Regions from separate parts of the Paenibacillus sp. M2 genome, predicted to be linked through region 3. Evidence: riboswitches for the same ligand, from Rfam matches in the RefSeq annotation. Region 3 holds a riboswitch; each other region holds the start of a gene.
The links. Region 3 has a riboswitch for S-adenosylmethionine ahead of ACETMN_RS27815 (methionine ABC transporter ATP-binding protein). Riboswitches for the same ligand answer to the same signal wherever they lie in the genome.

Region 1 (4,667 bases), 3.2 Mb from region 3:
CAATCAGATCATCTGCATGTTCAATGCCTACGGAGAACCGGAGCAGACGGTCATCCACACCTACGGCTTCACGAATTTCAAGCGGAATATCTGCATGAGTCTGTACTGCGGGATAAGTCATGAGTGATTCAACTCCGCCGAGACTTTCGGCAAAAGCAATGAGTTTGATATGACGCAGCAACGGTTCAACATAACGTGCATCCTTCACTTTGAAAGAGAAGATACCTGTGTTACCGGTGGATTGTTTATTCTGTATTTCATACCCCGGATGATCGGATAGGCCTGGATGATACACTTCAACCACCGCTGGGTGCTCAAGCAAGTATTTAGCAATAGTAAGTGCATTGTGCTCATGACGCTCCATGCGAAGAGCCAGCGTTTTCATCCCTTTCATCAACTGGTAGGAGTCACTTGGAGACAATACCGCTCCAATGGAATTATGCAAGAACGCCATCTCTGCAGATAACGCTTCACCTTTGGTAATAATTAGTCCAGCGAGCACATCATTGTGTCCACCCAGATATTTGGTAGCGCTATGAATGATGATATCGGCACCCAGTTCAATCGGACGTTGGAAAAATGGAGTCAACAACGTGTTGTCAACAATGGTCAACAGGTTGTAACTTTTCGCCCAGGAAGCAACGGCTTCCACATCGGTGATCATCATCAGTGGATTGGTTGGTGTCTCAATAAATACCGCTTTGGTATTCGGCTGACGAACCTTCTCCAGTGCTGCAAGGTCATTCGTGTCCACATAACTGGCAGTTACGCCGAAACGGGACAGAATACGTTCCAGCAGACGATAGGTTCCACCATACAGATCCAGCGATACAATCAGATGATCCCCTTGACCAAACATGGCAAAAATCGTTTGCAGCGCGGCCATTCCCGAGCTACAGGCAAACCCTGCATCACCGGACTCCAGCGCTGCAGCGGCTTCTTCCAATACTTTACGGGTTGGATTAGTCGTACGAATATAATCAAACCCCGTGCTTTGTCCAAGCTTCGGGTGGCGAAACGCAGTGGATTGATAGATCGGAAAGTTAATGGCGCCTGTTACCGGTTCATTGATGGACCCAATTTGTGCTAAGCGGCTTTCGATTTTCAACTTGTTGTTGTCTTCCATTGCTGCATCCTCCTGTAATCTCGATTAGATTTGCGGACCAATATCATAAGGTGTTTCTTGATACACATAGTAATTGAGCCAGTTAGAGAATAATAAGTTGGCATGAGCGCGCCAAGTAGCCGGTGGCACACGGGAAGGGTCGTCATTCGGATAATAATGTCTAGGCAATGCGATATCCAACCCTTTGGCTGCATCCCGGTCATACTCCCACTTTAATGAGAACGGGTCATACTCGGCATGTCCTGTGGCAAAAATCTGTTTGCCGTCTTTGGTAGCAACCAGGAAGATCCCCGCTTCCTCGGATTCAGCCAAAATCTCTAAATTCTCATTCTTTTCAATATCTTCGCGTCTCACTTCCGTATGACGGGAATGTGGAACGTTGAATACTTCATCGAATCCACGCAACAACGGAACATGTGGTTTATTAATGGTATGTGGGAAAACGCCAAAACACTTTTCATCAAGTGCAACCTTGGGTACGTCAAAATGATGGTATAAACCTGCCTGGGAAGCCCAACATATGTGGAGGGTTGAAGTCACATTGGTTTTGGTCCATTCGAAGATCTCCTGGATTTCATTCCAATAGTTCACGTCTTCGAAATCCATCTGTTCCACCGGGGCACCCGTAATAATCATTCCATCGAAACGGCGGTGCTCAATCTCATCGAAGGTTTTATAGAACAGATCCAAATACTCCTGAGACGTATTCTTCGACGTATGGGATTTGGGATGTACGAGAACGACATCCACCTGAATAGGCGTGTTTCCCACCAGACGAAGCAATTGTGTTTCGGTCGTTTCCTTTGTGGGCATCAGGTTTAATATAGCGATACGGAGTGGACGAATATCCTGCTGATATGCAGAAGTTTCATCCATGACGAAGATATTCTCTCCTTCAAGTACTTCTTTTGCTGGTAGAGTATCAGGTATTTTGATTGGCATAGTAAATCTAACTCCTCCTTGTGCATAGATAGATGCAGCCACCCTGGCTTGATGTCTTCACATCAATACAGTTATAGACTGCCTTGAGCTTGTAAAAACATTGAATTGTTCTTTCATCCAACGTTACAAACAACCTCAAGTTCCTTAGCGAAAATCACTGCTGAGAAGTCGGGGCATATGACAAAGACCTTCCTCGGATTTCGAGAAAGGTCATATGTAAAATAGATATGCGCCTCTCTCATCTCTCAGTTACAACAGTGCCACTTGACACTTAGTCGCTGCAAGAATTAGCACCGTGCGGTATACCGCCGGTTGCCGGGTTTCATCGGGCCAGTCCCTCCACCTACTCTTGATAAGATTTCGCTGTATTAGATTGTAATTTAATATGGTTCACCGTCTACTTTATTACATTAATGCCCTCACGTCAAGATGCAGTTCGATGTCTGCTTCCCAGATCGGAACCGTTCATCATCCGTTGTCATACACTGCCTCAGGGCGCGAAATAGACACATTTTTGCGCTTGAAAGCACCTTGTACCAGCGGTATACTAAACAAGGTGTTATAAACCCTTATGTGAGAGGTGACATATTAAATGGATGGCGACCCGAGGCCTGACTGGCAGCCGAATTCCGACAAACTGCATAGAGAATTGACATCAGCATGCCGGCAGCGGGACGTGACTTCCGTTTGATTTTATAGTGAACGCAGCCCTGATCTCCAGGCTCCGCTGCCGACCGGCTGATTTGTTCTTTTTGCGCCCATAATGATAATATCCGCCAAGTTGGCGGGTGCAGAAGGAGTAGATTAACGATGAAAATCCGGTTGGTAAACAACGGTGTATTTATTCCGGTGGACGACATTCAGCAGGCGCTGACTCCACCAGCGGAAGGATTTTACTGGATTGATGCAGACGTAGACGATTTGGCGGTACTTCAGCCGCTGTTCTTGATGCATGATCTGGCTGTGGAAGACTGTCTTAGTGACGAAGAACAACGTCCGAAGATTGAAATTTATGAGAACCATTATTTTATTGTGATTAATAGCATCCGTTTCGATGATGAAGAGATATTTCTACGTGCGGTGAACTTATTCCTCGGCAGACATTTCATTATTAGTGTTACCAAGCAAAAGGTCAGCGAATTGCGCACACTGAAACCCATCCTGTGGGAACAGGAAATCAGCACACCGGATCGTCTGCTGTATTTGCTGGTTGACTTGATTGTTGATAATTATTTCACCGTAGGTGACCGAATTGAAGCACGGATCGAGAAGCTTGAGGAAGACATTCTGATGCACACCAAAAAGTCACATCTGAATGAAATCATCGGGCTGCGCAGTGAGATTCTGTGGCTGAAAAAAGTCCTTGGACCTCAGAAAGAGGTCATCAACACCCTGAACAAAAAAGATCTGCGTCTCATCGATGATCAATTGCAAAAGTATTTCAGTGACATCTATGAGAATGCTGTAAAAATATCTGAAACCTTTGAGACTTATCGCGACCTGATGGGCAACTTGCGAGAAGCCTACCAATCCAGTATTGCGAACCGGGCGAATGAGATCATGCGTGTATTTACCGCCATTACCACGGTCTTCATGCCGCTGACGGTCATTACCGGTATATACGGCATGAACTTTACGAATATGCCAGAGCTTAACTGGAAATACAGCTATTTTGTTGTAATTGGCCTGATGGTTACACTGGGCCTGAGCATGTTCTTCATTTTCCGCAAGAAAGACTGGGTATGAACTCGTATGAAATGAAAAAAGACGAAGCGCTCCTCCGGGAGAAACGCCTCGTCTTTTTTCATTTCTGATCATTAACCAACATTCTTCTCTGTCTCTGCGTGCCGACGGAAGCGGATCCGAATCATGCGCAGTCTTTCATAGACCTGCTCCAGACTTCCTCCATCGGGTTTCTCTCCTCCATACACCTTATGTAATACTGGCTTCAGGAACGTATCTCCCAGCTCCTCATACGCACTCCATACGGCCTCTTGTTCGTTCTCTGGCATCACTGCCAGCTCCACATCAAGAAGACAATCGGTGTCATAACCTTCGTGATCCAGTGCCTCTAACAGCTCAACCAACTCGCGTCGGGATAATCCGGATCGATTAACAATCTCCTCTAACGTATACCCTTCCTTCATGCCTTCAAGCACCTGCTTGCGCGTGGTGAACTTATCAAGTTCCTGCTTATACTTCTGCTCTCTCTGCTTGTATAACCAACTCTCATACTCTTCTTCCTTCAGCGCCGTGTATACCCAGTCCAGCGGGAATGTCGTTGAACGCTCCAACCCGTTTGTAATCTCCATCCATTCCGTACCATACTCAGTTGCTTTGCTCTCTCCTACGCCCGGCAGTTGCATCAGTTCATCCAGCGATTGCGGAACAAAGGCACTGATCAAACGCAGCAAACGATTTGTTGCAATAAAATACGGTGCCTTCCGGTCAGACACAGCTCTCTTCCTGCGCCATGTGCACAGATCCGTATATAATTGCTCATTGCCGTATAACTCACTGTAACAATGGAGCCGCTGTCCACCATAACTGCGTGACTTCAGATCATCATTCTCATGAAATAACCCCTGCAACTGCGGTC
Region 2 (4,667 bases), 280 kb from region 3:
GACGTTACCTCGAACAACTAGCAAGGCTGTAGGAACACCAGATGTCTGGATTTCCATTATACTGTCTGGACTGATTATTACAGGTATTGGAATAATTATGGTTACCCTGTGTCGCAGATTTCCGGGGGAAACCGTGTTCCAGTTCACCCGTGAAATTACGGGGAACTGGATTGCTTACATACTGGGATTTGCTATGATTATGTATTTCACGGTCATTGCAGCTTTTGAAGTAAGAGTCATGGCTGATGTGACAGGAATGTATCTACTCGAACGCACCCCCACCTGGGCAATTGTTATGGTCTTCATGTGGATCGGTATATATATGATCTCGGGTGGGCTTGGTGTCATTGTACGCGTGTTCGAGATTATTCTGCCGATTACGATCATTATATTTGTAATTGAAATTTTGCTCAGTAATCAGTTATTCGAGATAGGCAATCTGAGACCCGTTCTCGGTGATGGGGTTATGCCCGTTTTCAAAGGGCTAAAACCATCACTATTGTCTTATACGGGCTATGAGGTGATGTTAGTCATGACTGCCTATATGAAAAATCCGAAGAAAAGCAATAAAGCAATGAGCTGGGGGATATTCATATCCACCATTATCTACTTGATCACGGTTGTCATGGTCATAGGCAGTTTATCCCTTGACGGGATCAAAACGCGAACCTGGCCAACGCTGGATTTGGTAAGAAGCTTTGAGATACAAGGTTTAATATTCGAAAGATTCGAATCCTTATTGCTGGTCATCTGGATTATGCAAATTTTCTCGACTACAGCGATCACACATTACTGCGCGTCGGTGGGTATTCGTGATTTGTTCCGTTCCAAAAAAATCAAAGGTATTATGTACGGTCTGCTTCCGTTCATCTATCTGATAGCAATGATGCCCAAGACCGTGGATGATACCTTCGAGCTAGGAGATATGCTGGGTAACGTGTCCGTATGGTTGTTTGCCATTTTACCTCTGGTACTACTGTTGTTAAGTCTGATTCGTAAAAAAGGAGGCAAGCATGCATGATTACATTCCGTATGTTGTTACGCTTAGCCACTGTATTATGCATACTCTTAACGATATCCGGATGTTGGAGCAGTCGGGAGATAGAGGATCTAAGTGTATACGTTGGTCTTGGGATCGATATTGGCAAAGAGACGGAATTTGAGAAAAACATCGCTAATCAGGGAGGAACGTATTCCAAGCAGAACAATGTGACAGCCACGGTACAGATTGCTCCCGGTAACTCCAGCAGTCAGAAGAGCCAACAATCCGGGTCACCTGCTTCTGGTAAAACGTCCTACTCCAATGAACAGCTTACCGGAGATTCCTTGCTGCAAATCTTTCGTCAGTTTGCACTAAGGCGAGATCATCCGCTCATCGGGCATCATCTGAAGGTTATCGTTGTGTCCAAGGATATCGCCAAAAAGTATGGTCTGGACCAGCTGCTGGATTTTGTACTTCGGGATAACGATATTCGTCCTAACTGTCTGGTGCTGATTAGCCATCATCGCGCTGCTGATGTACTGACTTCAGATGATCCTTCCCGGATTCCAGCATTTTATCTTACAGGTATTACCGGTAATTCGTACTTGTCCAATAAAATCCTGGACCCCGTTTTACTCTCCAAACTAGATGCACAAATGCAATCCGGTTCCAGCTTTTTGCTCCAGAATGTACTGAACTTCAATGGAGAGGACAAGTTCTCCGGTGCCAGTATCTTTGATGGGAAAACGACCAAATTCATCGGGGAACTCAGCCAAACGGATCTAGAAGGGCTGTCGTGGATCAGACCTAAAGAAAAAGGAGGCATCTTGAAGACATACAATAAAGCGGGATTCACTGTTGTATATGAAATGAAGAAGAAAAAAACAAAAATAATTCCAAAAGTGGTTGGCGATGATATTTCATTCCATGTGAAGACTGAATCCGAAGGCTGGTTGATGGAGGATTGGCGTGCTCCAGAGGAAGAGGAAAAAGGTGCTTATCTCAGAGAATTGGAAAAAGAATTTGCTGAACTGGCTGAACAACAGATTCGACAGGTGTTATACAAACTGCAGCATACCTATAAAGTAGATGTTGCGGATTTTCGGGATAGCTTGCGTATTAAAGAACCTAAAACATGGAAAAAAGTCAAAGACGATTGGGATAAAATTTTTAGCACCGTGCCGATCACGTATGAGGTAAAGACCACCATCACCAATCCGGGGTCTTCCACGGAATAGCGAGGTGTGCCATTTATTATTTAAATGTTGACACATTCATGATAGATCGCTATATTAGTAAAAAATCATTTTCTTATCCAGAGAGGTGGAGGGACTGGCCCTTAGAAACCTCAGCAACAGATCTGAAGGATACTGTGCTAATTCCAGCGGGTGAAAGCCTGATAGATAGGAGCGTTTGTTTTTATTTGTCAGTAACGGCGCACTCTTTAGGCAGAGTGGGTCTTTTTTGTTTTTTCTGGATGAAGAAGTAGGGGAGCAGCTGGTATGGAAAACAACAACGACAAAGGGCATTTTCAGCGGAAAATGCAAGCACGGCATGTGGTCATGCTCTCTCTCGGAGGAGTCATTGGAACGGGATTATTCCTCAGCTCAGGTTACACCATTCAGCAGGCGGGACCACTGGGAACCATTCTGTCCTATCTAATCGGAGCCATCGTTGTATATCTGGTGATGCTCTGCCTTGGTGAACTGTCTGTTCATATGCCAGAGACGGGAGCATTTCATAGTTATGCAGCCAAATATATCGGACCGGCAACAGGCTACACGGTGGCTTGGTTATACTGGTTAACCTGGACTGTTGCGCTTGGCTCCGAATTCACAGCCGCTGGATTGCTGATGCAGCGCTGGTTCCCATCGGTGAACGTATGGATATGGAGTGCGCTCTTTGCACTGATGATCTTTCTGTTTAATGCATTAACGGTGAAATTATTTGCGGAATCCGAGTTCTGGTTCTCATCTGTAAAAGTAGTGACTATCGTAATCTTCATTATTATCGGTGGCGCAGCCATGTTTGGGTTCATTCCCATGGCGGATTCTGAACCGGCTCCATTTCTATCGAATATTACCGCATCCGGGTGGTTCCCTCATGGGGCTACAGCCATATTGATGACCATGCTTGCTGTAAACTTTGCCTTCTCAGGCACCGAGTTAATCGGCATTGCCGCGGGTGAGACGGAGAACCCGGAAAAGACGATACCGAAAGCTATTCATACAACGCTGTGGCGTTTGGTTATTTTCTTCATCGGAACGATTATTATCTTGTCGGCCTTGTTGCCCATGTCGGATGCCAGTGTACTGGAAAGTCCGTTTGTAGCGGTAATGGAGCGGGTGGGTGTACCCTATGCAGCAGACATTATGAACTTTGTTATTCTGACGGCGATTCTCTCTGCTGCCAATTCGGGCCTATATGCATCTTCACGGATGCTCTGGTCTCTGGCTGACAAAAAAACGATCTCTCCGTGGTTTGCCAAATTGACCAAAAGCGGGGTACCGCTGAATGCACTTCTGATTAGTATGGTGGGTGGTGCGTTGGCCTTGCTGTCCAGCATCATTGCGCCAGGTACCGTGTATATTACACTGGTTTCCATTTCAGGTCTGGCTGTCGTTGCGGTATGGATGAGTATCAGTGTCTCCCAATACATGTTCCGCAGACAATATATCCGGGAAGGACATGCGGTCAAAGATCTGGTCTACCGCACACCACTATATCCGGTGGTACCAATTGTTTCATTTATATTATGCCTGGCTTCATGCATAGGTATTGCCTTTGACCCGACACAGCGAATTGCGCTATATTGTGGGGTTCCGTTTATTGCAGTGTGTTACGCTGCTTATTATCTGACAGAACGTGTGAATAAGAAAAGAGGACAAGTACATGACGCAAGCACAACAGACTAACCCCTTAGAACAGATCCTGCGTGAACATCCGGTCATGATTCTGGATGGAGCGCTGGCAACGGAACTCGAACAGCATGGATGTGATCTCGATGATCCACTATGGTCTGCTCGTGTGTTACTTGAGAATCCGGATGTTATCGTTCAGGTCCATGCAGATTATTTTCGAGCAGGAGCCGACTGTGCGATTACATCCAGTTATCAGGCGACGGTGGATGGTTTCCGCAAGAGAGGGATCGATGAACAGGCAGCACTGGAGCTGATCCGCAAGACGGTGGAACTGGCTGCACAGGCGAGAGATGACGTGTGGGCAGAAGTGCAGAGTAGACTAGTAGGGAGAGAAAGCTCGACAAGTCAGCTTGTAGAAGCTTCTTCGGTACGTGCTGAGACGGTGGAGAATGAGGAGTATATAACAGATCGTACAGGGGATCGCGAAGGAAATTGTCTTCGTCTACGTCCAATTATTGCCGGGTCCGTAGGTCCGTACGGCGCTTATCTGGCGGACGGTTCAGAGTATGTGGGTCATTACGGCGTGTCGGATGAGACGCTTGCCGCATTTCACCGTCCGCGTATGGCGGCGCTGATTGAAGCGGGTGCTGATATTCTGGCGTTTGAGACGATTCCTTCCTTGCAGGAAGCACAGGTGCTGGTTGATTTACTGAAGGAGTTTCCTCATGCGTATGCCTGGTTATCTTTTTCTTTAAAAGACGGGACAAGCATCAGCGAAGGCACACCGCTTGAGGTATGTGCACAGACGTTTGGCTCCGAGCCGC
Region 3 (4,667 bases):
TGGATGGGTCATTTGGAATGGCTACTTTTGCGCCGTCAGCCAATTCATCCAAAGACTTAATCTTCTTGGAGTATCCACCAAAAGGTTCAACATGAACAGGTGTTACAGTAACGAGGTTGAATCCACGTTCTTTATTCTCTGTGTCCAGATAAGGCTGGTGCTGGAAGAAGTTTGCATCCAATTTTTTATCAGCAAGTTGCTGGTTTGGTTGTACATAGTCATTAAACGTAACGACTTGTAAACGAATACCTTGTGCTTCCAGCTCAGGCTTGATGCTTTCCAGAATCTCTGCGTGTGGTGTAGGTGAAGCTCCAACTTTCAATTCAACTGTACGTGGTGCACCTGCTGAATTATCTGCGCCGCTATCGGCGTCCTTATTGTTTCCGCAAGCTGCGAGAACCGCAATCAGCATAAGACTAAGTAGAGCGAATGACCATTTTTTCATGTGTAAAACCCCTTCTCTAATCATTTTTTTCATGTGGCGTCCGCATGAATGCATATCCATCATGTTATCTATGTGTTATTTCCTGGTGAAAAATGTAACCAAGCGATCTCCAGCCATCTGGAGAATTTGCACAAGAATGATCATCGACACTACGGATATAATCATGATTTCATTTTGATAACGATAATACCCATAGTTGATTGCCAGCGTTCCCAGACCTCCACCACCAACCATGCCCGCCATCGCCGTGTAAGAGACAAGGGTAACGATGGTAATGGTTATCCCAGCAACCAAACCAGGTAACGCTTCAGGCAGTAATACCCGTCTTACAATCTGTCCGGTCGATGCACCCATCGACTGTGCCGCTTCAATGACACCCCGATCAACTTCTCGCAACGTCGTCTCCACCAATCGAGCAAAGTAAGGAGCTGCTGAAATAACTAAAGGTGGTATAACACCTAACACTCCTGTAGCTGTACCGACGAGTGAACGAGTGAATGGAATAAGAGCAACAATCAATATGATAAATGGGACTGAGCGCAAAATATTCACAATCAAGGACAATATAATGTACACCGTCCGTGATTTGATCGAAGCAGATCGGGCTGTCATGAACAGCAGAACTCCGAGCGGTAAACCAAAGATTACGGTGAACAAGCCTGATACACCCAAAATTTGCAGCGTCTCAATAGAGGCTTTACCAACCTCTTCCCAACGTACGGTTGAAAAATCCATCTAACGAAGCACCTCCACATCAAGTCCCTCTGCGGTTAATTCTGATATCGTCCGATCAATCGCAATGGAATCACCCTCGAACCGAACGGTCAGCTGTCCATAAGGCACCTGTTTAATCGTAGAGATTGTACCCTGCAGGATGGCAAAATCCACACCCGTCTTACGTACCGTCCTCGACAAAATCGCTTCATACGTTTTGTTACCCAGAAAGGATATCTTCACAAGTTTGGAAGCAGCACCTGCCTGCAATTCAATGCCTGCATTCGCCAGAGCGGTCTCTTCCAGAGCAAGTCCAGCTTCATGGTCACGCATCATGAAGTCCCGCGTAATCGCATGCTGCGGCTTCAGGAACACTTCGGTTACAGGTCCCTGTTCCACAATGCCACCTTGATGAATGACAGCCACCTTGTCACAAATGTTCTGAATGACATGCATCTCATGTGTGATCAGCACAATCGTAAGGTTGTACTTTTCATTAATGTCGAGCAATAACTTCAGGATTGAATTTGTCGTCTGCGGATCAAGTGCCGAAGTAGCTTCATCACAGAGAAGTACATTCGGATCACTTGCAAGTGCTCTCGCAATCCCCACACGTTGTTTCTGTCCACCCGATAATTGAGCTGGATATTTGTTGCTATGGTTCTCCAGGCCAACGAGATTGAGCATTTCCTTCACTTTGCGATCAATGGCATCCTTTGGTGTATTCACAAGCTTTAGCGGAAAAGCCACATTATCATATACCGTTGCCGAAGATAACAGATTAAAGTGTTGAAAAATCATCCCGATCTTGCGTCTCTGTTGCTGCAGTTCGGTTTTGCTCAGTTCAGTCAGGTTGATCCCATCAACCCATACTTCACCCTCCGTAGGCCGTTCTAGCAAATTAATGCAGCGAATCAATGTACTTTTGCCCGCTCCAGAATGCCCAATCACGCCGTAGATTTCGCCCTTTTGGATGTTCAAATTCAGCTCGGATAACGCTGTTGTAGATTTTGCCCCTTTGCCGTACGTTTTCGTTAAACCTTTTAATTCAATCAATCGCACTTGCCCCTTTCCAACCACCTACATGTATCTTTACCCGATCTAAAGGAAAACTCCCCTTAAAGTACAAAAAAAGAGCCCTTTGCAGAAACAAAGAGGGCTCTTCACGTGAAAGAATATACCTTCTCATCTGCCAAAATCGTGCCTTGCACCATTTTGTAGGAATTAGCACCTAACATCTATAACGAATGATACATGTATCATGTCATTACAAATCGGTTGCCGGGCTTCATCGGGCCTGTCCCTCCGCCGCTCTCGATAAGAAATATGTTATTGTAGGATTTTATAAGTTCATGTAGTTTATGCTTTATAATGTGAATGTAACTTTTGAGAAATATCAGTTCATTCTTCGTCATTGTAACACTCTAATTGAAACTCAGTATATTCCAAGTATTCCGATTTGTCAAAGGGAATTATTTCTTTTCCATATTTTGTTGATATAACGATAAGAAGCTGTTAACGTTTCACAGACCATATCGACGCCCTGACGCATTTCCTGCACATGCTGATTCAAATCCTCCAATTTCACTTTACCTTGCAAGGTCTGGTGTAACTGCCACAGGTCATCATGCATTTCTGAGTTCATGTAGTGAATTTCCATATTACGTCGTTTGCGCAGCTTGCTCATCGGCTCACGATAAGAGTCCTTGATCTGTATTAATTGCAACGCAAGATCATGGTGCTCCCTCGCATAATCGAACTGCCTTAACACTGTAAAATAAGAAAAATGCGCTTTGGTATTTGAAGTATTCAACTGGAATATTTCATTTAGTACCGTACCCACTTTATCCAGGATGGCAAAGCAGCGGATAAAGCCATCTTTGTAGAAATACACATACCGTGCATACTCTGCTTTTTCAGTCGCCGTCATATCATCCGTTGAGCCTGCAACGACCTTATTGCGAAAATGAGCAGCAGCGAAACAGCTTTGCTCTAGTTCATCCAGTGAGGAGATAAGTCCCTGAGTCCACACATACAGTTTCCGATAGTCATGCGTGGGATCATGGTCCACATGCATTTGTCGTTGAAATAACTCAAGCGTATGCGCCATTGCGTCCATCGCTGCCTTCAATTTACCTTCGTTTATACGTGGCTTTTCCCCCAACAACGTTCGCAGCATATCTAACCTCCTCTTTTCCAAATCAACAAGAATTCATCACCGTAAACGTAACACATCATCCATTCCGTGTAATTGCTGCTTGCCATAGGTTGCCCTGATCCCCCTGACATCAAACAAAGTCCACCTGTCCAATGATGTACATCACTGGATGGTGGACTTTCATATTTAGCCCAAGTACCTTTGGAAAAAGAATGGATCTATATCTTAGAAACGATTAGCCGGGCGATGCAGCTTGTACACCAGGAAACTCATATACGTTAAAACTCCGAATAATATGGCGATATCCAGCATATGAGCGAGAGCTACAAACATGTATACTTCCGGACGGTTCATTGTCACCATCATGAAAATACCAATGACTACTTGCATCAGGATGAGAACAACGGATACCACGCCAAGGGTCCGCATTTCCTTGTTGTCCGGATGATTACGGTAAGCGAAGTGACCCAGAATTGCGATAACAATCACGAGCGACGCTGCTGCTGCACGGTGAGCAAAAGCAACCGCTACCCCACCCGAAAGCTCAGGAATAATCTGCCCGTTACAGAGCGGAAATCCGGAACATCCGCCAGCAGAATCCGTGTGACTCACAAATGCACCCGTGTATACCACGAGATATGTGTAAATAGTGGAGAACCAGACCAGATTCCTGAATTTTTTGCTAACCCGAGGGTATTTATTCAGGCGTTCCAATCCGCCATCTTTAGCCTCCTGCCTTATGCCCAGTGCCATCATTAGAGAACTGGCAAAAGCAATCAGTGCAAAGCCAAAATGCAGTGCCATGACTGCTGAAGATTGGGAGAAGACGACGGCAAAAGCACCCATGATTCCCTGGACGATAACAAATACCAGAGTTAAGAAAGAAAACAATTGCAGGTCACGGCGTGACTTGCCAAACTGCAGAAAAGCAACAAATGAGGCAATGGACAACAGTCCAGCCAGTGCACTTACAGCGCGGTGGGAATATTCAATGAGTGAAGCCACAGTATGTGCCGGAACGAGTTTTCCGTTACATAAAGGCCATTCTGTTCCGCAGCCAAGGCCTGATTCCGTTTTGGTTACGATGCCTCCACCAAAAGTGGCCAGAAACATGACAAGACAGGTTAATACGGTTAACCATTTAAACAAAGTTAAGTGTTTCAATTTTTTCTCACCCGCTGTTGGTTTAAGATGGCGAAGAATATTCTCCGCTTGTTTCGGTACTTTGACACTTATTTCACAACTAAATTCATTATACCGGATAAAATGTTCATTGACGTCGCGCTTTGTGACAAAATGTTAACGTCTGGTGAAATAATGACCCGCAGGTCATTGGGGTTATGTTATTTG

Region 1: it holds a riboswitch for S-adenosylmethionine, as region 3 does, so the genes downstream of both, metA (homoserine O-acetyltransferase MetA) here and ACETMN_RS27815 (methionine ABC transporter ATP-binding protein) in region 3, are expected to answer to the same signal.
Region 2: it holds a riboswitch for S-adenosylmethionine, as region 3 does, so the genes downstream of both, mmuP (S-methylmethionine permease) here and ACETMN_RS27815 (methionine ABC transporter ATP-binding protein) in region 3, are expected to answer to the same signal.

The regions. Positions count from the first base shown of each region.
Region 1 is NZ_CP169648.1:1,985,657-1,990,323, reverse strand. Features, by position in the region: gene ACETMN_RS09200 (PLP-dependent transferase) at 1-1,126, opposite strand, end outside; gene metA (homoserine O-acetyltransferase MetA) at 1,151-2,068, opposite strand; SAM riboswitch class I at 2,304-2,427, opposite strand; gene corA (magnesium/cobalt transporter CorA) at 2,879-3,814, shown strand; gene ACETMN_RS09185 (HRDC domain-containing protein) at 3,886-4,667, opposite strand, start outside.
Region 2 is NZ_CP169648.1:6,362,270-6,366,936, reverse strand. Features, by position in the region: gene ACETMN_RS29195 (GerAB/ArcD/ProY family transporter) at 1-1,021, shown strand, start outside; gene ACETMN_RS29190 (Ger(x)C family spore germination protein) at 1,018-2,220, shown strand; SAM riboswitch class I at 2,291-2,392, shown strand; gene mmuP (S-methylmethionine permease) at 2,485-3,897, shown strand; gene mmuM (homocysteine S-methyltransferase) at 3,875-4,667, shown strand, end outside.
Region 3 is NZ_CP169648.1:6,081,153-6,085,819, forward strand. Features, by position in the region: gene ACETMN_RS27805 (MetQ/NlpA family ABC transporter substrate-binding protein) at 1-445, opposite strand, end outside; gene ACETMN_RS27810 (methionine ABC transporter permease) at 521-1,180, opposite strand; gene ACETMN_RS27815 (methionine ABC transporter ATP-binding protein) at 1,181-2,215, opposite strand; SAM riboswitch class I at 2,342-2,483, opposite strand; gene ACETMN_RS27820 (Cthe_2314 family HEPN domain-containing protein) at 2,622-3,338, opposite strand; gene ACETMN_RS27825 (COX15/CtaA family protein) at 3,543-4,481, opposite strand.